DNA from 2 places in the Microbacterium aurantiacum genome. Region 2 is predicted to be linked to the other one. Evidence: predicted binding sites of a transcription regulator. Region 2 holds the regulator's gene; the other holds the start of a gene.
What was found. The regulator LexA, encoded in region 2, represses DNA repair genes until DNA is damaged. The targets are predictions, from matches to a motif close to TCGAACANNTGTTCGA.
Positions count from the first base shown of each region.

Region 1: KZC50_RS03485 (Rv2578c family radical SAM protein) is a predicted target of LexA. The motif match lies at 5,763-5,778, and genes of this name have one in related genera.

Region 1 is NZ_JAHWXH010000001.1:739,258-753,758, forward strand. It holds gene KZC50_RS03460 (ECF transporter S component) at 130-672, shown strand; gene KZC50_RS03465 (ABC transporter ATP-binding protein) at 733-2,544, shown strand; gene KZC50_RS03470 (energy-coupling factor transporter transmembrane component T family protein) at 2,541-3,377, shown strand; gene KZC50_RS03475 (acyl-CoA dehydrogenase family protein) at 3,402-4,565, opposite strand; gene KZC50_RS03480 (M15 family metallopeptidase) at 4,659-5,675, opposite strand; gene KZC50_RS03485 (Rv2578c family radical SAM protein) at 5,787-6,866, shown strand; gene KZC50_RS03490 (DEAD/DEAH box helicase) at 6,868-8,964, opposite strand; gene KZC50_RS03495 (DUF998 domain-containing protein) at 9,497-10,483, shown strand; gene KZC50_RS03500 (efflux RND transporter permease subunit) at 10,523-14,125, opposite strand; gene KZC50_RS03505 (fluoride efflux transporter FluC) at 14,190-14,501, opposite strand, start outside.
Region 2 is NZ_JAHWXH010000004.1:13,455-27,955, forward strand. It holds gene pheT (phenylalanine--tRNA ligase subunit beta) at 1-214, opposite strand, end outside; gene pheS (phenylalanine--tRNA ligase subunit alpha) at 214-1,278, opposite strand; gene KZC50_RS14125 (amino acid ABC transporter permease) at 1,320-2,255, opposite strand; gene KZC50_RS14130 (amino acid ABC transporter permease) at 2,252-2,899, opposite strand; gene KZC50_RS14135 (glutamate ABC transporter substrate-binding protein) at 2,978-3,850, opposite strand; gene KZC50_RS14140 (amino acid ABC transporter ATP-binding protein) at 3,930-4,724, opposite strand; gene KZC50_RS14145 (TrmH family RNA methyltransferase) at 4,817-5,617, opposite strand; gene rplT (50S ribosomal protein L20) at 5,722-6,105, opposite strand; gene rpmI (50S ribosomal protein L35) at 6,135-6,329, opposite strand; gene infC (translation initiation factor IF-3) at 6,400-6,993, opposite strand; gene KZC50_RS14165 (DUF1844 domain-containing protein) at 7,286-7,672, shown strand; gene KZC50_RS14170 (SseB family protein) at 7,679-8,455, opposite strand; gene priA (bifunctional 1-(5-phosphoribosyl)-5-((5-phosphoribosylamino)methylideneamino)imidazole-4-carboxamide isomerase/phosphoribosylanthranilate isomerase PriA) at 8,439-9,185, opposite strand; gene hisH (imidazole glycerol phosphate synthase subunit HisH) at 9,240-9,899, opposite strand; gene hisB (imidazoleglycerol-phosphate dehydratase HisB) at 9,896-10,501, opposite strand; gene KZC50_RS14190 (histidinol-phosphate transaminase) at 10,498-11,592, opposite strand; gene KZC50_RS14195 (LysM peptidoglycan-binding domain-containing protein) at 11,621-11,989, opposite strand; gene lexA (transcriptional repressor LexA) at 12,267-12,947, shown strand; gene KZC50_RS14205 (hypothetical protein) at 13,019-14,344, shown strand; gene KZC50_RS14210 (S9 family peptidase) at 14,381-14,501, shown strand, end outside.

The sequences.
Region 1 (14,501 bases), on a different contig from region 2:
CACCGATCGCCTCGACGCGCCGCAGCACCCCCGGTCGATCACGCGTTTTCGACGCGGACAGCTCCCGCCCCGGTTTCTCCCGGCCGCCCGCGATCCGCGCCCCCGTCCACCGGCGATACGCTGAGGGACGTGGCCCGAACCTCCGTCCTCTCCACGCGCGTGCTGCTCACGAGCGCCGCGATCGGCGTGGCGACAGGTCTCCTCGGCGGCATCGCCGGATGGGTGACCCCGGTGGTGCTCCTGGCCGTGCCGATCCTGTACGGCATCGTGCTCGGCTCCCACGTGCTGCCGGGCATCATCGCGCAGGAGGTCGTCCGACTCCCGTGGGTGGCGCTCCTCTCCCACGTCTTCGCCGCGCTCGTCGCCAGCGCGATGGCGCCGCAGTGGGCGCTGCGCTTCATCGGCACCGCGCTGCTGTTCGGGGGGATCCAGGAGCTCGTCGCCGCCCTCACCCGCTACCGGGTGTGGGATGCGTGGCGGTTCTTCATCTCGGCGATCGTCATCGGCATCCTCGTCGCCGTCGTCGTCGCCTTCGCCGCCGACCTCGCGTCGCTCCCGACCTGGGCACAGGTGATCTACCTCGTCGTCTCGGTGCTCGGCCCCGTCGCCTGGACGGCCCTCGGGCTCGGCATCGGCGTCGCCCTCCGCCGCGCCGGCGTCGCCCGTCGCTGACCCGGAGCAACACGAGCCCGCCGCGATAGGTTAGGTGACACTCACCTACCGAGGCCCGCCGTGACTGCACACCCGCTTCCCGCGCCCGGTTCCGGCTCACCTTCCGGGCCCGGTCCGCTTGCGCGCCTGCGTGACGTCGCGATCACCCACGAGGGCGAGGATGCCGCGACACCGGCCCGGGTCTCGTTCGACGTCGCGCCCGGCGAGGTGGTACTCGTCCTCGGGCCCAGCGGGTCGGGGAAGTCCACCCTCGCGCTCGCCTTCAACGGCCTCATCCCGCACGCCGTTCCGGCGACCCTCGACGGATCCGTCGTCATCGCCGGCCTCGACACCGCCGCCAGCTCCGTGGCGCGCCTCTCCCGTCACGTCGGGATGGTGTTCCAGGATCCCGACGCGCAGCTGGTGACGGGCACGCTCCTCGACGAGGTCGCATTCGGACCGGAGAACCTGCGCCTGCCGGTCGGCGACGTCCTCGCCCGCGCCGAGGCGTCCCTGCGACGCGTCGGCCTCTGGGAGCGGCGCTCCGAGAACCCCGACCGCCTGTCCGGCGGCGGGCGCCAGCGTCTCGCCATCGCGTGCGCCCTCGCAATGGGGTCGCGCCTGATGGTGCTCGACGAGCCGACGGCGAACCTCGACCCGCGCGGCATCGACGAGGTCTACGAGGCGCTGGCCGAGGTCGCGGGCGATCCCGAACGGGCGATCGTGCTCATCGAGCACAACCTCGACGCCGCGGTCGCCCTCGTCACCCGCGTCGTGGTGCTCGGGGCCGACGGCGTCGTGCTCGTCGACGGACCGACCGACGCGGTCCTCCGCGGCGATGCCGAGCGACTGGCCGCGCTGGGCGTCTGGCTTCCGACCTCCACGCTCGCCGCGCTGCGGCTGCGGGGGGCGGGCTACGCGTTCGCCCCCCTGCCGCTCACACCGGATGAGCTCCGGGCGGCCCTCGAGGCGCAGCCGGCGCCGGATGCCGCGTCCGCCCTCGTCGCCGATTCCTCGACCCCCGGCCTCTCACCCGAGACCGCCGGCGCGGCGATCGAGGTGCGCGATCTGACCCTCCGACGGGGGAAGACGCCGGTCCTCCACGACGTGACCGTCGACATCCCCCGCGGCTCGTTCGTCGCCGTCGTCGGCGCCAACGGAGCGGGCAAGACCACACTGGTCCAGGCGATGGCCGGAGTCCTCCCGTCACCGAAGGGGACCGTGCGCGTGGGCGGCCACGACATCGCCCGGCTCGACGAGCGCACGCGCGCCGAACGTGTCGGCTTCGTCTTCCAGAATCCCGAGCACCAGTTCATCACCGCATCCGTCTTCGAAGAGATCGCGCACGGTCTGCGCCGCACCGCCGCCTCGGAGGAGGAGGTGCGGGAACGCGCGACGGCGCTTCTTGAGCGCTTCGGCCTCGCCGAACGCGCGCACGTCCATCCATTCCTGCTCTCCGGCGGGCAGAAGCGACGCCTGTCCGTCGGCACCGCGCTGGTCGCGGGCGCCGGCGTCCTGGCGCTGGATGAGCCGACCTTCGGTCAGGACCGGGCGCGCGCCGAGGAGCTCCTGTCTCTCCTCCGCGACCTCCACGACGACGGCACGACCATCATCGTCGTCACCCACGACATGCAGCTCGTCGCCGACCATGCCGAGCGCGTCGTGGTCATGGCGGACGGCCGGATCCTCGCGGACGCCCCGACGGCGGAGGTGTTCGCCGACCCCGATCTCATCGGCCGGGCGGGACTGCGCATGCCGCCACTCGCGCGCGCACTGCACGGGGTGGCGAGGCATCCGCACCTCGCGGAGGCGACCCGTGTCTCCGACCTCCCCGGGACCCCGGTCGGCGCCCGTGCCGGTGTCCGATCCCGCACGGACGGGATTCCGTCGTGAGCTTCCCCGCCACCGCCCCCACGGCGGTCGTCGATCCGTACCGCGAGATCACGGATGCCGCGCCCTGGCGGTTCCTGTACCGGCTGAACCCGCTCGCGAAGGTCGCCGCGGTCCTTCCGCCGATCGTCCTGCTGGTGTTCGTCCGCGACCTGCGGACGCCTCTCGTCTTCCTCGCCCTCGGATACCTCGTCCTCCTTGTGGGGGTCCGGATGTCGGTGCGGCTCGCGCTGATCCTCGGGCTCGCCGTCCCCGCGGTGGCACTGGCGATCGGCCTGGGGCTCTCGCTGTGGACGGATGCCGCGCTGGTCGATGACACCGCGCCGGTCCTGCAGATCGGGGCGTGGACCCTCTACGCGGGAGCGCTGGAGATCGGCTTCGCGACGGGGCTGAGACTGGCGGCGATCCTGGCCCTCTCGCTCATCCCGGGCCTGTCGACGACCGGGCCGGATCTCGTGCGGGCGAGCATCCAGCAGCTGCGGGTTCCGTATCGGATCGGGTATACGGCGTTGGCCGCGTTCCGGTTCGTCCCGCGCTTCGGGCACGAGCTCGAGGTCATCCGCCAAGCCCACCGGGTCCGCGGCGCGAACCGCGGGCGCGGACCGATCGCCGCCGTCCGACGCTGGACGAGTTACGTCGTCCCGCTCCTCGCCGGTGCAATCCGGCACGCCGAGCGCGTCGCGCTGGCGATGGATGCCCGCGCCTTCGGCGCCTATGCGGGCCGCACGGAACGGCACCTGGTGCCGTTCCGCGCGCGCGATGTCGTCTTCGCGATCCTCTTCTGGGCGGCATCCGCCGCGGTGTTCACCACGACCTTCCCGTGGGCATCCGCCTGACCCGGAGCCCTGAGAACGGACCTCTCAGCGCTTGCCGGCGAGCTGTCGCCCGACGATCTCGCGCATGATCTCGTTCGTGCCCCCGTAGATGCGGTGGACGCGGGCGTCGAGGAAGGCGCGCGCGATCGGGTACTCCATGATGTAGCCGTAGCCGCCGTGGAGCTGGACGCACGCGTCGAGCACGTCCCACTCGCGCTCGGTCGCCCAGAACTTGACCTTCGCCGCCTCTTCGGCCGACAGCTTGCCGTCGCGGTACGCCAGGAGCGCGCGGTCGAGGTACGCCCACAGGGCGTCTACGGTGGTGGCGATGTCGGCCAGGGCGAAGCGGGAGTTCTGGAAGTCGATGATGCGCTGGCCGAACGCCTCGCGCTCCTTCGTGTAGGTCAGCGTCCAATCGAGCCCCGCCTGCGCCGCGGCCGCGGCGGCGACGCCGATCGAGAGGCGCTCCAGCGGCAGGTTCATCATGAGCTGCACGAACCCCTGGCCCTCGCGCCCGCCGATGAGGTTCGCGTCGGAAACGAAGACGTCGCTGAAGCTGAGCTCCGCGGTGTCGTGCCCCTGGAAGCCCATCTTGTGGAGCTTCTTGCCGTGGTCGAAGCCCTCCGACGCCGTTTCGATGATGAGGAGGCTGAACGCGTCGGGGCGGTCGCCCTCGCCGGTCTTGACGAACGTGACGACGATGTCGGCGGTGGCGCCCGAGGAGATGAAGGTCTTCGCGCCGTTGACGATGTAGCCGCCGTCGACCTTCTTCGCGGTCGTCTTGATACCGCGCAGGTCGCTCCCGGCGCCCGGCTCGGTCATCGCGAGCGCGCCGATGACCTCGCCCGTCGCCATGCGCGGAAGCCAGGTCTGCTTCTGCTCGTCGGTGCCCATGTGCACGAGGTAGGGGACGGCGAGGTCGTCCTGGATCCCGAAGGCCCCCGCGAGGCTTCCCGCACCCGCCGCGATGATCTCCTCGTTCACGACCGCGCGGAAGCGGTAGTCCTGCAGCATGCCTGCGCCGCCGAACTCCTCGGGGACAGAGAGCCCGATGAGGCCGGACTCGCCCGCCGCGCGCATCGTGTCGCGATCGACCTCGCCGTCGGCATCCCATCGGGCGATGTCGGCGAGCGTGACGTACCGCTTGACGAACTCCTTCACGACGTCGCGGAACGCCTCGTGATCCTCGTCGTAGATGTCGCGCTCCATGGCGTGGTCCTCTCGTCCTCGAGCAAACGGATGCCGTGAAATCGCATCCCGGATGCCAGGGTACTCAGTTCCACCGACATCCGTGACCGCGAATCAGCCGATGTAGTCCGGAGCGGGCTGAAGGCCGAAGAACTCCTCGAGCGATTCCCACCCGCCGTCGTGATACTCCTGGGCGAGCGCGGGCCCGATGTAGCGCAGATGCCACGCCTCCGGAACGTAGCCCGTCACGTCCGTCATGCCTTCGCCGTACCGGACGATCCAGCCGTAGCGCCAGGCGTTGTCGTGCACCCATCGCCCCTGCGGCGTCGCCGCGAGGTCGTCGAGCGTGCCGCATCCGCCGTCGCACGCGACGACATCGGCGGCGAACCCCGATTGATGCTCGCTGAACCCCGGGCGGGCGCTCACCAGGTCGGCGCCCTCCACCCCGCGGCCGGCGACGTGGCTGCGGTAGGTGTCCGTCTGCGTCTCGTACGAGCGGAAGCCGCTGGCGAGGGCGATCTCGCCCACCCCGGCGTCGCGGGCATCGGCGGCCATGGTCGCCAGCGCCGTCGCGGACTTCTCGTGCAGCGCACCACCGCTGAGCGAACGCACCCCGTCGGGCAGTGCGAGGGCCGTCGGCCGGAACGACATCGGCGCGTAGGGGCGGACCTTGTTCACGACCATCCAGGTGCGCGCCGGGTCGTCGAGGCTCACGCACGGCGCCCGGTCCTCCGTCACCGCGACCCGGAACGGCTCGGCGCCACCGAAGCCCGCGATGACCGCCTCGTCGTCTCCGGCGCCCAGCGCAGCGACGACCTCGGGCAGCGCGCACGGGTCGACCGCCGCGGCGAGCGCCGTCTGTTCGGGGACCGGAAGGGCCGCGATCGGCCCGGCGAACGCGGGCACCTCCGCCACCGAGAGCGCGGCGGACTCCACGACCTCGGCGGTCGAGCCTTCCGTCCTCGCCGGAGCCGGAGCCGGAGCCGTGAGGCTGGTCAGCGTCGCCGACGCCCCCACGAGGAGGGCCGCGACGGCCAGCACGGCCGCGCCCACACCGATCCGCGCGCCACGCGGCGCACCGGCGTGGCGGGCGGCGGGTTCGGGGGATCCGGCCTGGAGCACGTCGGCCATTGTGCCCTGCCCACGGGGTCTCGCACGACCCGGGACCCAATCTCATCGCGACTGTTCTAATTCGAATCGCACCCCCTTGACTTAACGTCGAATTTTTGTTCCCCTGAGAATATGCGATGGCAGGGACAGCGATTGGGCGAGACGGATGCCGGGGCCCTCCCCGGCATGGAGCATCTGGGCGGGTTCGTGCAATCCGTCACGACACCCGAGTTCGCCGGCGTGGTCTTCCACGAGGTGCTCGCCAAGAGCGCCTTGAACCACGTGCCGACGGCATCCGGGGTCCCGTTCGATTGGACCGTCAACCCGTACCGCGGGTGCAGCCATGCCTGCACCTACTGCTTCGCCCGGGGAACGCACGAGTATCTCGAGCTCGACGCCGGCCACGACTTCGACAGTCAGATCGTCGTGAAGGTCAACGTCGCCGAGGTGCTGCGGCGCGAGCTCGCGCGCCCGACGTGGCTGCACGATCCGGTGATGCTCGGGACGAACACGGATCCCTACCAGCGGGCAGAGGGACGGTACCGCCTGATGCCGGGGATCGTCTCCGCCCTGACCGACGCGGGCACGCCCTTCTCGATCCTGACGAAAGGGACGCTGCTCCGCCGCGATCTTCCGCTCCTCGTCGATGCCGCACGCGAGGTCCCCGTGACGATCGCCCTGTCGATCGCCGTCTTCGACGACGTCCTGCAACGGGCGATCGAGCCCGGGACGCCGTCCACCGCGGCGCGGCTCGACACCGTGCGCGCTGCCGCCGAGACAGGCTTCCGGGTGACGGTCTTCCTGATGCCGATCCTGCCGCACCTGACCGACTCGATCCCGGCGCTCGACGACGCGCTCCGCCGCATCGCCGACGCCGGCGCCACACGGGTGGTCTTCGGCGCCTTGCACCTTCGGCCGGGTGCGAAGGAGTGGTTCCTGCAGTGGCTCGAGCGCGAGCATCCGGAACTGGTGTCGTCGTACCGCGGCCTCTACCCGGGCGCGGCGGCGTACGCGTCGAAGGCGTACCGCACCTGGCTCGCCAAACGGGTCCGGCCGCTCTTACGCCGACATGGCCTCGGCGGACAGTCGGAGGACGACAGCCCTCGCGGCGAAGGGATGCCGGGGCTCGCGCAGCGGCGCTCGACCGCCGCGACGGTGGTCACCACCGCGCGAGGCCGCGCCGCGGCATCCGCCCCGGCCATGCTCTTCTGACTCAGGCGTCGACGTTCGATGCCTGACGGCCCGAGAGCTCCTCCAGCAGATCGTCGCCGGGCCGCGCGTCCTCGAAGGGCGCGTCGATCTCGGCGCGGTCCAGGAGTTCGCTCATGCGGCGGCGGCGCTGACGGGTGATCAGCGTCACGACCGTACCGGCGCGACCGGCACGTCCGGTGCGGCCCGAGCGGTGGAGGTAGGTCTTGTACTCGTCGGGCGCATCGGCCTGCACCACGAGGTCGATGTCGTCGACGTGGATGCCGCGGGCGGCGACATCCGTCGCGACGAGCACCTGGACGCGACCGGACGTGAGGCGCTCGAGGTTGCGGGTGCGCTTGGCCTGGTTGAGATCGCCGTGCAGCGCGAGGGCGCGGATCCCGGCATCGTCGAATTGCTCGGCGAGCGTCTCGGCGTAGGCGCGCGTGCGGGCGAAGACCAACGTCTTGCCCTCCCGCTCGACCAAGGACGCGAGGATGTCGGCCTTGTCGCGGTGATCGATCACCAGGACGCGGTGGTCGATCGTGCCGGAGTCCTGGTCCTCACCGGCGACCTCGTAGACGGCCGGCTCGACGAGGAACTCGTCCACCAGCGCGGCGACCTCGCGGTCGAGCGTTGCGGAGAAGAGGAGCTTCTGGGATCCGTCCGCGGTGTGGCGGAGGATCCGCTGCACCGGCTCGAGGAACCCGAGCTCGCACATGTGGTCGGCCTCGTCGAGGACCGCGATCTCGATGTCGGACAGGTCGAGCTTGCCCTGCTCGACGAGGTCCTCGATGCGGCCGGGGGTGCCGATGATGATGTCGACGCCCTTCTTCAGCGCGCCGACCTGACGCCCCTGGGGCACACCGCCGTAGATCTGGGTGGTGAAGAGGCCGACACTGCGCGCGATGGGCTGGATCGTGCGGTCGATCTGCAGCGCCAGCTCACGGGTCGGCGCGAGGATCAGGGCACGCGGGTTGCGGCCGAAGGCCCGGCGCTTGCCGGCCTGCGAGCGGAGGATGCTCTCGACGAGCGGCGCCCCGAACGCGATGGTCTTTCCGGAGCCGGTGCGGCCGCGGGCGAGCACATCGGTGCCGGCGAGGATCGGCCCGATCGTGGCGGCCTGGATCGGGAAGGGGGACGCCGCGCCGAGGTCCGCGAGGACCCGCACGATGTTGTCACCGAGACCGAGATCGGAGAAGGTCGCCCCCTCGACGACGGTGGCCTGGACGGCCTGCGCCTGGAGGCGATCGTGGACGACGTCGACGCGGTCATCCTGAGCGCGCGTGCGCACCGGGCGGGTCGACTGGTCGCGCCGAGGTCGGTCGTTGTCGAACGACTTGCGCGGACGGTCATTATCGAAGGAACGACGGGGACGGTCGCTGTCGAACGAACGACGCGGACGATCGTTGTCGAACGACTTCCGAGGACGGTCGCTGTCGAACGACTTCCGAGGACGGTCCTCGTCGAAGGAACGACGCGGACGGTCACTGTCGAACGACTTCTGCGGACGGTCGTTGTCGAACGAACGGCGAGGCCGGTCGTTGTCGAAAGACTTCCGGGGACGATCATTGTCGAAAGACTTCCGCGGACGGTCGCCCTCGAAGGAACGGCGCGGACGGTCCTCGTCGAACGAACGGCGCGGACGGTCGTTATCGAACGACTTGCGCGGACGGTCGTTATCGAACGACTTGCGCGGACGGTCGTCATCGAACGAGCGACGCGGACGGTCATCGCGCGTCGACGGGCGCGCGTCGCCGAACGTGCGGCGGTCGTCGCGCGGCACCCGGTCCATCCGGTCCGTGCGGCCGCGCTCGGGGCGGGCGTCGGCCGGACGGCGACCGGCGCGATCCGCGCTCCCATGCGTACGGATGCCGCGCGCTTCGTCGCGGCCGACCTTCTCCTGCGCGCTCCACCGACGCTTGGGGGCGGCGTCCTCGGTCTCGGGGCGGTATCCGCGGTGTCCGGGGCTGCGGCTGCCGGCGGGAGCGCCGGAGCGGCCGGGAGCGGACGACTCGGTGCGGCGCTTGCGATCCTGGTAGGACCCCTGCGAACGCTCGCCGTAGCGGGGCTCGAAGTTCTTGGCGGGGCGGCCGCCGGCGGGCTTCTTGTTCTTGGGCATGGTTGTTCCTTCGGTTCTCGCACGAGAACAGCGCCGCGCCCGACGACATCTCAGTCGGATCGCGGTCAAACCCGGGCGCTCGTGGGCCGGGGGCCATTCATGTGATGGTTCATGCGCGTCGATCGACGCTCACCATCGGCCCCAGGGACTCACAGAACTCGGAGCGCAGTACGCGCTTGTCCAGAGCCGACCGCACGAGCCTAGTCCACGCGCCTGAGAGGCCCATCCACGGATCGGAACCGTCAACGGAGGCGAAGATTCTCGCAGCTCGCAACCTCGATGACACATACGCGCGCCAGAATGAACCCATGCCCGCGGACGCACGCACTCTTGGCGCTCACTGCGGTGCGCCGTCAAGGCGGCGACGCACCATTTGGGAGAATGCGACAGCAGCGCGGTACTCTATACCACTTGAAGAGTGCCGGATGACGGAGGCGAGCGGAACAGCCGCCGGAGACGCGCTTCGCGGACGTGCCGATAGGGGGACGCGGCGCTCCTCGATCCCCCTGGCCGCTGACTCACGGTGAGCGAAGTGCACACGACGACCCGATCCGATGTTCCGCTCGAGACGCTCCCCCCTGTGGGTGCGCCCGGACGGATGCCGCGTCGATCCGTCGTCGCCGTCGCCGTCGCACCGATCAATCTCTCGCAGCGCATTTCCACCCTCGCCATCGCGGTCCTCGTGGCCGGTGTCGCACTGGCGATCCTGACGACCCGCGACCACCTGTGGTGGCAGCTGCACTTCTCGCAGCTCGGCACCTTCGGCGACTTCTCCAGCTCGTCCTTCAACGGAGCGGTCATCATCGCCGGAGCGCTCCTCGTGCTCTACGCGGTCTTCCTCGCCGCCGATCTCTCCCACGTCATGACCATCCGCGCTTCACGCGGTCTTCGCTGGGCGATCGCGTCGGCCGGCCTGCATCTGACGGTCGTCGGCCTCATCCCCATCCCCGTCAGCATGGACATGCACGACCGCGCGGCGGCGGGCCTCGCCCTGTCGTTCCTCGCGATGTTCGCGTTCGCGCTCGGTCTTCGGAAGGTGAGCCTCCGCTTCCGCCTCGGCACCGCGTTCGGCGTGCTGATCATCGCCTCGGGAATGGTTCTGCTGATTCTCCAGGTCATCACCCTCGCCGCGTACGAGGCCATGGCCTTCGGCATCGTCGGGATCTGGCTCCCGGCGTTGAACCGCGTCGTACGCGGATGGATGCCGCACACGAACCGCAGCGCGGCCGGCCACCGCACAGCGCGTGCCGTCCCCGGTGATGAGGCCGACGAGCCCTCGCGGCGGGCACCTCACCGACCCATCCGCCGCCGTGTGCGCCGCCCGCGGAACCGCGCCTACATGCCGAACACGCCTCGCACCATCAGTGCCGCCCGGTCGACCCAGGGCTCGACGCGTCCCACGGCCCCGGCCCACGCAACGCTGAGCGGAGCACCACGCCGCACCCGCGCTCGGGCGGCGGGGATGACGACTGCCGGTCGCGACCGCAGCCACAGACCCTCGGCGTCGCGCCGACCCTGACGCGACGCCGACTCGGCCGTACCCCGGTTCGCGGGTGGGTCAGTCCTGCCGTTCCTCGTCCTGGCTGTCCTGGTCGTCCTGCGTGTCCTGCTCGTCCTCGTCCGATTCCGGCGTCTCCGGATTGTGCACCCCTCCGGTGAGGGCATCCTCGGCGGCGGCCTCGGCGGCTCCCGCCGGGGGCTCGGCATCCGTGGACGGCACCTCGACGTCCGGTGCCTCCTCAATCACCGGATCGGCCGCCGCGAGCGCGGACAGCGAGCCGGGGCCCTCGTCGACCGGGGACTCGAGCGCTCCACCGCTTTCGGCATCCTCGGCGGCGGCCTCGGCAGCTCCCGCCGGGGGCTCGGCATCCGTGGACGGCACCTCGACGTCCGGTGCTTCCTCGATGACGGGAACGGCGACGGTGGCCAGCGCCGTCGCAGTACCCGCCACCACCGGAACGCCCGCGGTGTCGGCGACCCCGCGCTCGCGCGCGCGCAGCTCGCGGCGGCTCATCGGAGCGACCGGCGCCCCGCTCGCACCCGCGGCGTCACCCTCGGCGTTCGTGGAGGAGTCCGCACCGCCCGTGCGCCGCGCGAGGCGACGCTCCTTGGCCCCCTCGACGAGGTTGTAGAGCGCGGGCAGCACGAGCAGCGTCAGCAGCGTGGAGGAGATGAGACCACCGATCACGACGATCGCGAGCGGCTGCGAGATGAACCCACCACTGCCGGTGATTCCGAGACCGAGCGGGGTCAGGGCGAGGATCGTCGCGAGCGCGGTCATGAGGATCGGGCGGAGTCGACGCACCGCACCGGCAACCGTCGCCTCGTACGCCGACAGCCCCTTCTCCCGGTACTGGTTGACGAGGTCGATGAGGACGATCGCGTTCGTCACCACGATGCCGATCAGCATCAGGACGCCGATGAGCGACGCGACGCCGAGCGGGATGCCGGTGATGACCTGCAGGATGATCGCGCCGGTCGCCGCGAACGGCACCGAGATCAGCAGCAGCAGCGGCTGGCGGAGCGACTTGAACGTCGCGACCATGACGACGTAGACGATGAGGATCGCCGCGAGCAGCGCGAGGCCGAGCTGAGTGAAGGCCTCGTTCTGGTCGGACACCACGCCCCCGAGGGTCGCGTCGGCCGCCGACGGCAGGTCGGCGCCCTCCAGGGCCTCGGTCACCGACTGCGTCGCCTGAGCGAGGTTGTCGGTCGCCGGGGTCACCGTCACGGTCGAGGTGCGGACGCCGCGCTCGGTGGTGATCGAGGTCGGCCCCTGGCTCTCCTCCACCGTTGCGACGTCGGACAGCGGCAGCGGTCCCTGCGCGGTGAAGACCTCGAGGTCGCGGAGCTCGTCGATCGTCGTCGGCGGGTCGACGACCGCGAGGTAGACGGTCAGTCCCGCATCGTCGATCTCGACGCTGCCGATGCTCTGCGGCTGCATCGTGTTGGAGACCAGGGCGCCGACGGCCACCTCGGAGAGTCCGAGCTCGGCGGCGCGCTCCCGATCGACGACGACCGAGATGAACGGAAGGGATGCCGAGAGGTTGCTCGTGACCTGGCTGACGTCGTCGAGCCCGTCCAGGCTCGCGACGACCGCGTCGGTCGCCTCCTGCAGGGTGGTCGCGTCGGGAGCGGTGACGTCGATCTCGATGTCGGTCGATCCGAACCCGCCGTTGCCGCCCGCGATCGTCACGTCGCCGACGTCGTCGAGCCCGTCGATCGCACGCTGGACCTCTTCACGGAGCGCGACCTGGTCGACGCCCGTCTCGGTGGTGATCGAGTAGGTGATGCCGCTGCCCCCGCCGGCGAAGGCGTCACGCAGCGCGTTGCCGCTCGACCCGATCGACACCTGGACGGTCTCGATGCCCTCGATGTCGACGATCGCGGCCTCGACGGGCTCGGCGGCCGCCGCCTCGGCCTCGAGGCTCGGGGCCTCGCCGATGGACTGGGTCATGGTGAACGTGTTCTGCCCCGAGTCTCCGAGGAAGTTGGTCTTCATCAGCGGCGCGAGGGCGACTGTGCCGGCTAGGACCAGGATCGCGATGCCGAGCGTGGCGAACGAGTGCCGGAGCGTCCAGCGCAGGACCGGGGCGTACCCCTTCTGCAGACGATCCATCGGCGCCGTGGGGTTCTCGGGGTCGATCTCGCGACCCTGCGCGTCGAGGAGCGGCTTCCCCGGCTTCAGGAACCAGTACGCCAGCACCGGCACGATGGTGAGCGCCACGACGAGGGAGGCCAGCAGCGCGAGGCTCGCCGTCAGGGCGAACGGACGGAAGAGCTCACCCGTGACGTCGCCGACGAAGGCGATCGGCAGGAAGACGGCGACGGTGGTGATGGTCGAGGACGTGATCGCCGAGGCGACTTCGCGGACGGCGCGGATGATGCTCGCGAGCTTGGGCGCGTTGCCGACGTAGTGGCGACGGATGTTCTCGATGACGACGATCGAGTCGTCCACCACACGACCGATCGAGATCGTGATCGCGCCGAGGGTCAGGATGTTCAGGGAGTATCCGAAGGCCTGCAGGCCGATGAAGGTGACCAGGAGGCTCGTGGGGATCGAGATCGCCGTCACGAGCGTCGCGCGCACCGACAGGAGGAAGACGAGGATCACCAGGACCGCGAAGAGCAGACCGAATCCTCCCTCGACCGCGAGGGTCTCGATCGACTTCTCGATGTACGGGGCCTGGTCGAAGATGACGGAGAGCTCCACGCCCGACAGCTGGTCTTCGAGCCCGGGGAGTGCGGCGACCACCGCCTGCGACACCTCGACGGTGTTCGCGGCGGGGAGTTTGGTGATGGCGATGGTCAGGGCCGGGTCGCCGTTCACCCGCGAGACCGTGGTGACCGGGTCCCGCTCCTGCACGACATCCGCGACGTCGCCGATCGTCTGCGGCCCCGCCTGGAACTGCGACTCGTCGCTCGGGACCAGCGGAAGGTTCGCGACCTCCTCGAGGGACGTGATCTTCGACCCCGTCTGCACGGTGAGGGTCTGGGAGTCCTCGGTGATCTCGCCGCCGGGGAAGAGCACGCCGTTCTGCTCCAGCGCGTCGGTGATGGCCTGCTGGCTGAAGCCGGCCGCGGCGAGGGCCTCGGCATCCGGGGTGATGGTGATCCGCTGCCCCACGCCGCCGACGACCTGCGCGGCGTTGACGCCGTCGATGTCCTCGAGCTCGGGGATGACCGTCGAATCCAGGGTGGACTGGATGGTCTCCTCGTCGTCGTAACCGGTGACGGCGAGCTGGATGACGGGGAAGTCGTCGATGCTCGCGGAGATGACGTTCGGTTCGACGCCGTCCGGCAGCCCGCCCGGGATGCGGTTGATCGCCTGCGTGATCTTCTGCTCGGCCGTGCCGAGATCGGTGCCGTAGGTGAACGAGGCCTGGACGATCGAGGCGTTGGTCGTACTCGTCGCCGTCGTCGACTCCAGGCCCGGGACCGCCTGGATCGCCGATTCGATCGGCGACGAGACGTCGTTGCTCACGACCTCGGGCGAAGCGCCCGGGTAGGTCGAGACGACGATGAGGGCGGGGAACTCGATCGAGGGGATGAGCTCCTGCTTCAAGGAGTTCAGCGCGATGCCACCGAAGATGGCGACGACGATCGTGACCAGGGCGATGAGCGCCCGGTTCTTGAGGCTGAGGACGGCGAGGTTCGACACGGGAGCCTTCGGGTGCGTGTGCGGGTGGTGCGGGGGCGTTTCGATACGCGGATGTATCGAGGGTTCAGTATCCCACGGCGATTCCGGCACCGAGGGCGATTCCGCCCAGGGCGAGCGCGACGGAGAGGACGAGCGTCCCGAGCAGGTTCCCGGCGGCGACGACGAACTCCCGACGCTCGGCGGCGAGCACCGACTCGACCGCGACCGTGCTGAAGGTCGTGTACCCGCCGAGGAGGCCCACGCCGAGCACGAGGAGAAGATCGGGGGGCACGATCGCGGCGCCGAGGCCCGTGAGGAGACCCAGGAGGAACGATCCCGTCGCATTGACGACGAGGATGCCGACGGGGAACACCGTGCGCGTGCGCGTCGTGATCAG
Region 2 (14,501 bases):
CGTCGACCTGACACCAGCGGATCGTCTTGCCGTTGGACTGGGGTTCCTCGACGAACTCGCGGACCTCGCCCACGACGATGGGCCCGGTGAGCTCGAAGCCGAGGACCTCCTCCTCTTCGAAACCGACCCGGACGAGGTCGGCGAGGACGTCTTCGCCGGTGGCCGACATCGGGACGTCGACGAACTCGCGAAGCCATGAGAGCGGGACGCGCATCAGACCACCATTCCGAACTGCTCGCTGAAGCGGACATCGCCCTCGGCCATGTCGCGCATGTCCTTGACGTCGCTGCGGAACATCAGGGTCCGCTCGATTCCCATGCCGAACGCGAACCCGGAGTACTCCTCGGGGTCGATGCCCGCCGCGCGGAGGACGTTCGGGTTCACCATGCCGCAGCCGCCCCACTCGATCCACCGGGCACCGCCGGTGAAGGTGGGGTGCCACAGGTCGAGCTCGGCGGACGGCTCCGTGAACGGGAAGTAGTTGGCCCGGAACCGGGTCTTCGCCTCGGCGCCGAACAGGGCGCGCGCGACGTGGTCGAGGGTGCCCTTGAGGTGGGCCATCGTGATGCCCTTGTCGATGACGAGGCCTTCGAACTGGCTGAAGACCGGCAGGTGCGTCGCGTCGAACTCGTCGGTGCGGTACACCCGGCCGGGTGAGATCACGTAGACCGGCAGCTCACGGGTGAGCATCGTCCGCATCTGGACGGGAGAGGTCTGGGTGCGAAGAACCAGGTGCCGTTCGACCGGATCGACGTAGAAGGTGTCCTGCATCTGCCGCGCCGGGTGATCCGGGTCGAGGTTCAGGGCGTCGAAGTTGTACCACTCGTGTTCGAGCTCGGGGCCCTCCGCGACCTCCCACCCCATGCCGACGAAGATGTCGCCGATCTGCTCCTGGAGGAGCGTGAGCGGATGCCGTGCCCCGACGCGTGCGCGGCCGGCGAGCGCGGTGATGTCCACGCGCTCGGCTTCGAGCGCCGCGGCCGTCTCCGCCTCGGCGAGCTCCTTCTCGCGCGCGGCGAACGCGGACGAAACGCGCCCGCGCGCCTGACCGACGAGCTTGCCGAGCGCGGCCTTCTGATCGGCGGGGACGTTCCGCAGCCGGGCGTTCAACGCCGCCAGCGTGGAGCCCTCGGCCGCGTGGGCCGAACGCGCGGCCTTGAGTGCGGCGGTGTCGCCGGCGTCGGTGACGGCCGTCAGCGCGGCCTCGACCGCGGCATCCACCGCCTCGGGGGTGATGGCGGGAGGGGCGGCCGGCGGATTCTCGCGCGCTTCAGACACGAGAAGCGAGTCTACCGATGCGACCGGTCCGACGTGTCCATTCAGTTCCCGGCGTCACCGCCCGTGCGGCGATCCGGTATCTGAGCATCCGCCAGACGGATGGCGGACGTGGGGTCGGCGAGCCCGGGGGACGGTTCCTGCTGCTTCGCTCTCCGCCCACCGCTCGCTGTGCGCCGGGAAAGCCACCGAGCGAACCACGACAGCAACAGGTTGATCACGAGGTAGATCGCGAGGCACACGAAGAACAAGGAGAACAGGTAACGGTTCCCGTAGAAGCTGGCCAGGTTGTTCATCATCGTGCGGATGATCTCGTTGTAACCGACGATGAATCCGAGAGATGTGTCCTTCAGAAGCACGACGAGCTGGGCGACGATGATCGGGAGCATCTGTCGGAATGCCTGAGGGAACTCCACAAGCATCTTGGACTGGAAATCACGCATCCCGACGCTCAGCGCCGCCTCTCGCTGTCCCCGCGGGAGCGCGGCCAGCCCCGCGCGCAGCGCCTCCCCGATAAGCGTCCCGTTATAGAGGATGAGGGCGATCACGACAGCCCAGAAGGCGCCGGTCGAAGCAACGAGGAGGATGAACAGCATCATCAACAGGACCGGCATCCCGCGGAGGAACTCGATGAGCCACGCGGTCGGCAGGCGCACCCACGCGATGGTCGAACTGCGCATGAGGGAGAGGGCGACGCCGAGCACGATCGCGCCGACGGCCGCCACCGCCGCAGCCTGCAGGGTCGCGACGACGCCACGGCCGATCGCTCCCCACACCTCGGGGTCCGTGAAGATATCCCACCGCACCGGATCGAGGATCGCCGGCACGGGAACCCCGCCGGACACCCGAGGTGTCGCCAGGATCCAGACGAGCCACGCGAGCGCAGCCAGGATGACGATGGCGCCGATGATCGACGCGATACGTGAGAGCCGCCGGGCCCGCGGGCCGGGGGCGTCGAAGAGGACGCTGGGAGCGCTCATCGCTGCACCACCACCCGTCGCTCGATCTGTCCCGCCAGGAGCCCCAGCGGAATGGTGACGGCCAGATACAGCGCCGCGGCGGTGAGGAGGATCAGGATGACCATGTTCCCGTTCCCGTTCGCAAGCGCCCGGGTGGCCGCGAACAGTTCGACCACGAAGAAGCCCCCCGCGACGGACGTGTTCTTCGTCAGGGCGATGAACACGTTGATCAGCGGCGGAATCGTCATGCGGAACGCTTGCGGCAGAACGACGAGCGACACCGTCTGGCCGAAGCCGAGACCGATGCTGCGGGCCGCCTCAGCCTGTCCCACCGGGACCCCATTGATGCCGGAACGCAACGCCTCCGCCACGAACGGCGACGTGTAGTAGGCCAGCGCAGCGATGGCGAGCGGGATGTACGGCACCCGCACTCCCAGGAAGGGAACGACGACCGCGAAGAAGAAGAAGACCAGGGTGAGTGGGGTGTTGCGCGCGATCTCCGTCCAGAACGCGGCGAACAGGCGCAAAGACCCGATAGGCGAGATGCGCATCGCCGCGATGATCGTGCCGAGGATCAGCGAGAGCACACCCGACACGGCCAACAACAGCAGCGTGACTCGGAAGCCCTCCCAGAAGGTGGGCCACAGACTGAGGTACTGCTCCATTTCCCCTCCTCTCTCACGTCAACGAGACGTCGGATGCCTCGAGCCGGCGCGGGGCACCGGCTCGAGGCATCCCCGATATCAGTAGCGGTCCGGTGCCGGCGGGTCGACGAACGGCAGGATCGTGCCGGCCGTGCTGTTCCACGCCGCCTCGTAGGTGCCGTCCTCGTAGGACGCTTCGAGCACGTCGTTGATCCACATGCGGAAGTCGGTGTCATCGAGCGCGAGACCGATGCCGTAGGGCTCATCCGTGAACGGCTCACCCACGACCTTGAACTCCCCCTCGTTCTGCGCGGCGAGACCGGCGAGGATCACGTTGTCCGTCGACACCGCCACCACGGCACCGGTCCGCAGCGGCTCGAGGCAATTCGAGTACGTGTCGGTCAGGACAGGTTCCGCACCGAGCTCGGCGAGGTTCTCCGCAGGCGTGGAACCAGTGACCGAGCACACCGGCTGACCGACGAGGTCCTCCTCGCTCTGGATGTCTTCGTTGTCGGCGAGGACGAGGATCGACTGACCCGCCATGTAGTACGGGCCGGCGAAGGAGACGACTTCCTTACGGGTGTCGTTGATCGTGTAGGTGGCGATGACGATATCGACCTGGCCGTTCTCGATGAAAGGCTCGCGGTTCGCCGAAACGGTCTCGACCCACTCGATGTTGTCCTCCGAGATGCCGAGCTGCGCCGCGATGATCTTGCCGATCTCGACGTCGAAGCCTTCGGGAGTACCCGACGGGCCCATGAGGCCGAACAGGGGCTGGTCGAACTTGGTGCCGATCGTGATCGTGCCGGCGTCGGCGAGCTCCGCCATCGTCGTGCCCTCTTCGAAGGTGACCTCTTCGACGGGCGGCGCGCTGGTATCGCCCCCGGCGTCGTCGGTGCCACCCGCGCACGCCGAGAGGGCGAGCGCGCTCACGGCCGCAAGGGCAATCAGGGGAATTCTCGTTCGCTTCATGTCTTCGTCCTTTGCTGTGTGCGGTCGCGCGTGGCGACTCTCCTCCGGGTCCGGCGCACTCGTGGTGCCCTGGTCTGCGTCAGTGCTCGAGGATCTTGGACAGGAAGTCCTGCGCCCTCGCGCTCTGTGGGTTCGTGAAGAACTGTTCGGGCGTAGCCTCCTCGACGATCGCGCCGTCGGCCATGAAGAGCACGCGATCGGCGGCCTTCCGCGCGAAGCCCATCTCGTGGGTCACGACGATCATCGTCATTCCATCCGACGCGAGTCCGATCATGACGTCGAGTACTTCGTTGATCATCTCGGGGTCGAGCGCACTCGTCGGCTCATCCATGAGGATGACCTTCGGGTTCATCGCGAGGGAACGGGCGATCGCCACACGCTGCTGCTGACCGCCGGAGAGCTGCGCCGGCATCTTCTTGGCCTGATTGGCGACGCCGACACGCTCGAGGAGCCGCATCGCCTCGGTCTCGGCGTCCTTCTTCGACATCTTCCGCACTTTGATCGGCCCGAGGGTCACGTTCTCGAGGACCGTCTTGTGCGCGAAGAGATTGAACGACTGGAATACCATGCCGACGTCGGCGCGAAGACGCGCCAGTCCCGCCCCCTCCTCGGGCAGCGGGACGCCGTCGATCGAGATCGAGCCGGAGTCGATCGTCTCGAGGCGATTGATCGCGCGGCAGAGGGTCGATTTTCCGGATCCCGAGGGCCCGATCACGACGACGACCTCCCCTCGGTTGACCACCGTGTTGATGTCTTGGAGGACGTGCAGCTCGCCGAAGTGCTTGTCGACGTGCTCCACGACCACGAGCGGCTCACCGCGCCGCACCGAGATGTTCGACGTCGCGGGGGCGCTTTCGTCCGCTGAGCTGGTCATCCGGCAAGCTTAGGCACACCTCAACGCTCACGCAGGTTATCCACACCAACCTTTACCGGGCCGTGATGCACGGCGGGCAGACCGGACGCGGATCAGCGCGCGGCGCGCTGCGCGAATGCGCTCTCATAGAGGCAGACGCTCGCGGCGGTGGCGAGGTTCAACGACTCCGCCGACCCGTAGATCGGCAGACGCAGGGAGAGATCGGCGAGCGCGAGCGCCTCATCCTCGAGACCGCGGGCCTCGTTTCCGAAGAGCCAGGCGGTCGGTTCGGCGAGGAGATCGCGCGCACCCAGGAAGTCCCCTCCCCCGACGTCCGCGGCGATGACGCGCACGCCGGCCGCGCGTGCCCGCCGGACCGCATCGGCCAGGTCCACACCGACGGCGACGGGGAGGTGGAACAGAGAGCCCGTGGTGGAGCGCACCACCTTGGGGTTGAACGGATCGACGGTTCGGCCGGTGAGGACGACGGCGTCCGCGCCGGCGGCGTCCGCCGCGCGGATGATGGTCCCGAGATTGCCGGGGTCGCGGACCTCTTCGCAGATGGCGACGAGTCGGGGCGTTCCGGCGAAGATGTCCCGCACGGATGTCGGGGCCTGCCGCGCGACGGCGACGATTCCCTGCGGGGTGACCGTGTCGGCCATCGCGTCGACCACGCTTTCGGTCGCGAGCACCACCTCGACACCCGCCGCGTCGGCGGCGGCGCGGATGTCGGCGTGCCGCTCCAGCGCGGACGGAGTCGCGAAGACCTCGACCACGATGTCGGGGCGGTGCGTGAGTGCTTCGCGCGCGGCCTGCGGTCCCTCGAGGAGGAACAGCCCGGTCTCCGCGCGCGCGGGCCGCTTGGTCAGCTTCGCGACGGCGCGTACGCGCGGCGATCGCGGATTCTCCAGCACGTCTCTCATCCTAGGGACCGTGGGCGCCGGCATCCGACACCGCCCGGAACAGGAGAACGGGCGCCTCCCCGAGGGGAAGCGCCCGTTCTGTCAGCGGATGCCGCTCACGCACCCTTGGGGGCGTTGACGTTCTCCGGGAGAGCCGCCTTGGCCGTCGCGACGAGCGAGGCGAAGGTCGCCGGCTCGTTGACCGCGAGCTCGGCGAGCATCCGACGGTCGACCTGCACGCCCGCGAGGCCGAGGCCCTGCATGAAGCGGTTGTAGGTCAGACCGTTCTGGCGGCTCGCGGCGTTGATGCGCTGGATCCACAGGCGACGGAAGTCGCCCTTGCGCTTACGACGGTCACGGTACGCGTAGACCAGCGAGTGCGTGACCTGCTCCTTGGCCTTGCGGTACAGACGCGAGCGCTGCCCGCGGTAGCCGGAGGCGCGTTCGAGGATGACGCGACGCTTCTTGTGGGCGTTGACCGCCCGCTTTACTCTTGCCATTTCTTCTGTTTCCTATCGTGCGAAAGCGCTCAGTGGCCGAGGAGCTTCTTGGCGACCTTGGCGTCGCCCGGGGCCAGAACCTGCTCCTGGTTCAGACGGCGCGTCCGGCGCGACGACTTGCCCTCGAGGTTGTGGCGCATACCGGCCTGCTGCTTCATCAGCTTTCCGCTCCCGGTCAGCTTGAAGCGCTTCTTGGCACCCGAGTGGGTCTTCTGCTTCGGCATCTGTTCTTCCTTCGTTATCGCATCCCGCGCGGGCGGGAGTCTGGGTCCCGCGGTGCGGGAGTCTGGGGGCCTATTCGTCGTCGTCCGTGGCGGCGTCGTCGACGTCGTCGTCGTCCGCATGCCGCGCGGAGCGCGCCGCTTCCTTGTTCGCCGCACGCTGGGCGTTCTGCTCCGTCTTGACCTCGGACTTGTTCTTGTGCGGGGCGACCACCATCACCATGTTGCGGCCGTCGATGGTCGGGTTCGACTCGACGGTGCCGAACTCCGCGACGTCCTCGGCGAACTTGCGCAGCAGACGCACGCCCTGCTCCGGACGCGACTGCTCGCGACCGCGGAAGAGGATCATCGCCTTGACCTTGTCGCCGGCCTGGAGGAAGCCCTCCGCGCGCTTGAGCTTGGTGATGTAGTCGTGCGCCTCGATCTTCAGACGGAACCGGACCTCTTTGAGAACCGTGTTCGCCTGGTTGCGACGCGCTTCCTTGGCCTTCTGAGCGGCCTCGTACTTGAACTTCCCGTAGTCCATGATCTTGACGACGGGCGGCTTGGAGTTGGGCGCCACCTCGACCAGGTCGAGATCGGCCTCCTGAGCCAGTCGCATGGCGACTTCGATGCGGACGACGCCGACCTGTTCGCCGCCGGGACCGACGAGTCGGACCTCGGGCACGCGAATGCGCTCATTGGTGCGGGGATCGCTGATGCGGAACTCCTCTGACGTGACGGGTGACAGCCACCGCGAGTGTCCTCGCGGCGGAAAGAGGAGTTCGCTTCCACCCGCACGGCGCACCGGCGCCGGCTTTCTCGCACCCGAACCCGATGAGGGACGACCTCTGACGAGACGTCCGAGGCGGAGTGCATGACCCGGTAGCCTGGAGCGGCAAGCGCGGGTGGGATCAAATCCTCTTTCGTTCCGGAGCAGGATGCCCCGGAGCCCGCTGAAGTCTAGCAGAGAGAATGACGTGACCACGATTCCGAGCCCCGCCGACGACCGACACGCGCAGTGGGAGGAGCAGGAGCGTCACGCCGCCTCCGCCACGCGCGACATCGCCGATGTCCCCGCCGTCGAGGTGATCACGACGACATCCGTCCACCTGATGAGCGCCGCCGCCGTGAAGGTCGGCCTCGCCGACGACCCCGCGCAGCAGATCGACCTCGACGAAGCGCGCAAACTCATCAACGCCCTGGCGGGCTTGATCACCGCGGGCGCTCCGGAGATCAGCGACATGCACGCCCGCTCGCTGCGCGACGGCCTGCGTTCGCTTCAGCTGGCCTTCCGCGAAGCCTCCGCGATTCCGGACCCGATCGGCAAGGGCCCCGGCGAGAAGTGGACCGGCCCCGTCACCTGACCGGTCTCAGGCGCCACGGACGAGCGCGACGGAGAGCGAATCCACGAGGGTCGCGATCCGGTCATCGGCCGCCCAGCGTGCGGCGAGCCTCTTCAGGACCGTGTCGAGCTCGGCACTGTCCAGGCCGGCGATGAGCTCCAGTCGGACGACCAGCTCCGGTCCGCGCAGGGTTCCGGCCGGGTCACCCGGGGCGACAGAGAGGTCGAGGACCGCCAGCTCTCCGCCGACACTCTCCTGAAGACCGGAGAAGACCTCCGGGGACGCGTAGCTCGGTTCCCATTCCTCGCCGCGGGCGATGGCCCAGACCGCCGGGCGCCGCACGACGAACTCGGTGGGCGAGGTCGGATCCAGCACGATCAGATCGGTTCCGTCCTGCACGGCGGCCAGTGCCGTCCGCACTCCGTCCGCCGGCACCGGCCGTGCGGAGGCGTCCCACTTCTGCATCGCCGCGACGCTCGAGAACACCGGGAGGACGCGTCGACCATCGGGAGCCGCGACCGTCACGATCGACAGCTCCTGGGTCTTGTCGACGGCCAGTCCGTGCGGACCGATCCCCTCGTCGCCCTTCTCCGCCACGAGCGGGATGAGCAGGCGCGCGGCGCGGTAGGCCCGGATCACCTCGACGGGTGAGCCCTCCCCCGCGTGGAAGCGGCGCAGGGCGTCGAGGAGCGCAGGATCTGCCGAGCCGTCGTCAGCCGCGTGCGGGTTCGCACGGAACTCCCGCCCCTCCCAGGGGACGCCCGCCGAATCGGCGGGATGTGCTCCGTCAGCGCCCGGCGACATCCAGGGCCTCCGCCAGCGTGAACGCCCCGGCGTACAGCGCTTTGCCGACGATGGCCCCCTCGACGCCCAGCGGCACGAGCTCGCGGAGGGCGGCGATGTCATCGAGGTTCGACACGCCGCCGGAGGCGACGACCGGCTTCGGGGTGCGCGCGGTGAGTTCGCGCAGGAGCTCGAGGTTCGGCCCCTGCAGGGTGCCGTCCTTGGTCACATCGGTGACGACGTACCGACTGCATCCGGCGTCTTCGAGCCGGTCCAGGACGGTCCACAGGTCTCCGCCTTCACGGGTCCACCCGCGTGCGGCGAGGGTCGTGCCGCGCACGTCGAGGCCGACGGCGATGACGTCTCCGTAGCGTCCGATGACATCCGCGGCCCACTCCGGGTTCTCGAGCGCGGCCGTGCCGAGGTTGATGCGGGCGGCACCGCTCTCCAGCGCCGCCTCCAGCGTGCGATCGTCACGGATGCCGCCGGACAATTCGACCTGGACGCCGCGCACGGACTTGATCACCTTGCGGAGGATGGAGGCGTTGTTGCCGCGGCCGAACGCCGCGTCGAGGTCGACGAGGTGGATCCACTGCGCACCCTGGCGGGCCCACTCGTGTGCGGCGTCGATGGGGTCGCCGTAGCTGGTCTCGGTGCCGGCCTCCCCCTGGGTCAGCCGGACGGCCTTGCCATCGGCGACGTCGACGGCGGGCAGAAGGGTCAGCGTGGGCGTGGACGCGAAATCGTTCATGGTTCCTCGTGCGTGACGGGTGGGGCGGGAACGGACCCGCTGCGGGGCACGATCTCAGAGAGTAGCCCCGGCGAGGCCGCCGATCCAATTGGACAGCAGCCGGATGCCCGCCTCCCCCGACTTCTCCGGGTGGAACTGAGTGGCCGACAGCGGACCGTTCTCGACCGCGGCGAGGAACGAGGAGCCGTAGGTGCTCCACGTGAGGACGGGCTCGCGGAAAGGGTCCTGGCGGACCATGGGCCAGCTCTGAGCGGCGAACGAGTGCACGAAGTAGAAGCGCTCCTGCTCGAGGCCGCGGAACAACACCGTTCCCTCACCCGGAGTGACGGTGTTCCACCCCATGTGCGGCAGGACGGGCGCGTCGAGCTGCGTGACGGTCCCGGGCCATTCGCCCAGACCCTCCGTGTCGTTCCCCCGCTCCACGCCGAGATCGAACATGACCTGCATCCCGACACAGATGCCGAGCACCGGGCGTCCCCCGGCGAGACGGCGCTCGATGAGCTGGTCTCCGCGCTGGGCGCGCAGCGCCGCCATCACCGCGTGGAAGGCCCCGACGCCCGGCACCACGAGCCCGTCCGCGTCCCGGACGAACCCGGCATCCGAGGTGAGCCGCGCATCGGCGCCTGCCGCGATCAGCGCCTTGACGGCGGAGTGGACGTTGCCCGACCCGTAGTCCAGGACGGCGACGGTCGGGCGGGGAGGCGCCTCTGTCACAGAGCACCCTTCGTGCTCGGGATGCCCTCGACGAGAGGATCCAAGGCCTTCGCCTGGCGGAACGCCCGCGCGAAGGCCTTGTACTCGGCCTCGGCGATGTGATGGGGGTCGCGGCCGCCGAGGACGCGCACGTGGACGGTCAGGGCGGCGTGGACGCTGATCGCTTCGAAGCTGTGCCGGACGAGGGAGCCGGTGAAGTGCCCGCCGATGAGGTGGTGCTCGAATCCGACGGGCTCGCCCGAGTGGACCAGGTAGGGTCGGCCGCTGATGTCGACGACCGCCTGCGCGAGCGCCTCGTCGAGCGGCACGAGCGCATCACCGTACCGCGCGATCCCGGACTTGTCGCCGAGCGCCTCGCGGATCGCCTGCCCCAGCACGATCGACACGTCCTCGACCGTGTGGTGCGCGTCGATGTCGGTGTCGCCCTCGGCGCGGACCGTGAGGTCGGTCAGGGAGTGCTTCGCGAACGCGGTGAGCATGTGGTCGAAGAACGGCACGGTCGTCTGGATGCGGCTGCGGCCGGTGCCGTCGAGGTCGAGCTCCAGTTCGACGCGTGACTCACTGGTCGCACGCGAGAGGGAGGCGGTACGGGCGGCGCTCATGCGCCCGATCCTACCGAGGCCAACGCGTCGAGGAACGCCGTCGTCTCCTCCTCGGTCCCCGCCGTCACACGAAGGTGGTGCGGGATCCCGACGTCCCGGATGAGGACGCCGCGCTCGTAGAGCCCGTCCCAGACGGCGCGGGGATCGTCGACACCGCCGAAGAGCACGAAGTTGGTCCAGGATTCGTAGGGGCGGTATCCCAGTGCCTGCAGCGTCGCTGAGATGCGGTCGCGCTGGGCGACGATGTCGTCGACCATCCGGAGCATGGTCGGGGCGTGCTGCAGCGCGGCGGTCGCCGCCGCCTGCGTGAGCGCGCTGAGGTGGTATGGAAGGCGCACCAGGCGCAACGCGTCGACGACGGCGGGATCCGCCGCGAGATATCCGACCCGCGCGCCCGCGAAGGCGAAGGCCTTGCTCATCGTGCGCGAGACCACGAGCCGCTCGCGGCCGGGGAGCAGCGTGAGTGCGGACGGCTCTTCCCGCGGGGCGAACTCCTGATAGGCCTCGTCGACGATGACGACGCCGTCCGTGGCGTCGTACACCGCGCGGATGGCGTCCAGGCCCATCGGCGTGCCGGTGGGGTTGTTCGGCGCGCAGAGGAAGACGACGTCCGCCCCGGCGTCGGCGACCTGCCGAGCGGCATCCTCCGGATCGACGGTGAAGTCCTCGCGACGTCTGCCGGCGACCCATTCCGCGCCCGTCGCGCGCGTGAGGATCGGATACATCGAGTAGGTGGGGGCGAACCCGAACGCGCGCCGACCCGGCCCGCCGAACGCCTGAAGCATGTGTTGGAGAACCTCGTTCGACCCGTTCGCGGCCCAGATGTTGGCCGCTTCGAGGCCGTGGCCGAGGTACTGCGCGAACCCCTCGCGCAGACCGGTGAACTCACGGTCCGGGTACCGATTGACCTCGCGGAGCGCGAGCGCCACCGCGTCGAGGATGTCGTCGGCGACCTCTTCCGGAACCGGGTGGGTGTTCTCGTTGACGTTGAGCGCGACGGGGAGGGCGGCCTGAGGCGCGCCGTACGGTGTCATCCCCCGGAGGTCATCGCGCAGGGGAAGGTCTTCCAAGCGGGTGGTCACCCCTCCCATCGTAGGGCGCCCCGCCCGCCCGGGCCGATCACCGACCGGGCGCGTAGTCCGTCGGGATCGCGAGGCTCTGACCCGCCTGCAGACCGGCGCCGTCGAGGGCGTTGAGCCGCACGATGGCATCGACCACGTCGCGCGGATCCGCGCCCGGCGCGACCCGCTCAGCGATGGACCAGAGCGAATCCCCCGGCGCGACGACGACCGCCGAGAACGTGCCCTCCGGCGCGCCCCCCTCGCGTCCCGCCAGAGCGCTGCCGCCGCTGATCACCGCGAGCACCATGGCGACGGACACCGGCAGCGCCACCACGAACGCCAGCGCGCGGCGCCCCCGCGTTGTCAATCGAAGCCGCGTCCGCGGGGCGATCGGACGGGGGTACCAGGTGGTGTCGATGGTGGTCATGTTCTTCTCCTCTGAGATCGGTCGGAGCCGTTCTCTGTTCGGGAGTTCGCATGCGACCCCCGGCCAGAGGAGCCGCACGCGAACTTCTCTTCCGAAGCTATCTTCGACTATGGTGGATGTCAAATGCCGGGATCGGACCGACACTGTCGAAAGCGACACGCCCCTCCGATCCCGGCGATGGTCCGAAGGTGCGGATACGGTTTCGATAGCGGAACCACACCACGGACCTCCGACATTCGAAGACCGCTCTGCGACACAGGGCGAGACAGGAGCCGAGATGAGCGACGTCACCGGATCTCAGAAGCCGCACACCCGGCGCCGCAAGAGCCTGAGCGAGAAGCAGCTGGCGATCCTGGAAGTCATCCAGCGGTCGATCGCCCGCCACGGATACCCGCCGAGCATGCGCGAGATCGGCGATGCGGTAGGGCTGAAGTCGCTGTCCAGCGTCACGCACCAGCTCAACCAGCTCGAACTCAGCGGATACCTCCGGCGCGACGCCGGCAAGACCCGCGCGATGGAGGTGCTCATCGATCTGCCCGGCACGGCCACCGAGAGCCCCGTGGACGCCTCCCCCACGGTCGGCGACGCCGCCCTCGTGCCGCTGGTGGGGCGCATCGCAGCCGGCGTCCCCATCACCGCCGACCAGCAGATCGACGAGATCTTCCCCCTGCCCCGACAGCTCGTCGGCAAGGGCGACCTGTTCATGCTCAAGGTCACCGGGGAGTCGATGATCGACGCCGCCATCTGCGACGGCGACTGGGTCGTCGTGCGTTCTCAGCCGAGCGCCGACAACGGCGACATCGTCGCCGCGATGCTCGACGGCGAAGCGACCGTGAAGACCTTCCGTCAGAGGGACGGCCATACGTGGCTGCTTCCGCGCAACTCGGCCTTCGAACCCATCCTCGGCGACGACGCCGTCGTCCTCGGCAAAGTCGTCGCCGTCCTCCGCAGCGTCTGACTCCCCGGGGGGCTCACCCGCCGGGGGTGATCCTCCGACGCCGACCGCGGCGGGTGCACCATGATGGCCCCATGACCATGGAGTCCTCCGATCACGCCGCGCTCGAGGCGCGCATCCGCGAGCTGGAAGCGGAGAACGCCCGACTGTCCGTCCGCCAGGATGACGAGCCCGCACCGCGATCCGGCCGGGGTCGGATCCGCAGCCTCGCCTCCGCGGTGTGCATCATCATCGCGGCTGTCCTCGTCCCCGTGTCGATCGTGTCCGCCTGGACCCGCGTCCAGCTCGTCGACGAGGACGCGTTCGTGTCGACGCTCGCGCCGCTGTCGACCGACCCGTCCGTGCAGGCGCTCATCGTCGACGAGACGATGGAGGCGATCACCGACCAGGTCGACTTCGACGCCCTCACGGCCGAGGTGTTCTCGGCCGTCACCGATCTCGGCCTCCCCCCGCGTGCGGCATCCGCCCTGGAGCTGCTCCAGCGGCCGGCAGCGGCCGGACTCGAGAGCCTCGTGCAGACCACGGTCACCCGCGTGGTGGCCTCCGACGCCTTCACCGATGTCTGGGCGACGACGACGCGAGCGGCCCATCGCGCGTTGACCGCGGCGGCCACCTCCGACGGGGGCGGTCTGGTCGTCCGCACCGACGACGGGGTCGGCATCCAGCTGGGAGCCGTCGTCGAACGGGTCAAGGGGAACCTGCAGGATCGCGGGATCGGCGTCGCGACCCTCATCCCGGCCGTCGACCGGGTGATCATCCTCGGAGACGGGCAGAACCTGGCGCTCTTGCGCACCGGCTATGCCGCCGCCGCCGTGGGCGGGTGGTGGCTCCCCGTCGTGACGCTCGCGCTCTTCGGCCTCGGCATCCTCCTCGCCCGGCGCCGCAGTGTCGCCGTCCTCGGAACCGGCGTGGCGTTGGCACTCGGCGCCGGTTCACTCGCGGCCGGGTTCGCCGTCGGCGGCGCCGGGGTCGGCGCGGTCGCGCAGGACGCCGGCCTCTCGCCGTCGGCGCTGGAAGTGATCTACGCACAGATGGTCGGGGCGATGGCGCACTCCGCCGCCGTCCTCGCGCTCCTCGGCGTCCTCGTCGCCGTCGCCGGGTGGATGCTCGGCCGCTCCCGTCCCGCTCGCGCTCTGCGCGCCGCCGGCGGACGCGCCGGCGCGGCCGCGCGCGCCCGCGTCGCCGTGTGGGGGGTGGACACCGGTCGCTTCGGCCGCTGGCTCGGGACACGTCGCGTCCTCGTCCGCGTGCTCCTGGCCGCGGGCGCCGTCCTGTGGCTGTTCGCGCTGCGCCCCCTCAGCATCGGCGACATCGTCGCCGTGATCCTGACGACCCTCGGCGTCGCGCTCATCCTCGAGGTCCTGCAGATCCGACAGGCCGAGGTCGAAACAGCCCGGTAGCGGCGCTTCCGACGGTTTCGCTCTAGCGTGGAGGGGGTGACCACCCCCTCGGAACACAACGCTCCCGCGTCCGCCCCCGCCTGGGGCGCATGGCCGTCACCCCTGGACGCGCGATCGGTCGCCCGTTCGTCGCCTCGCCTCGAGGGCGCATGCTTCG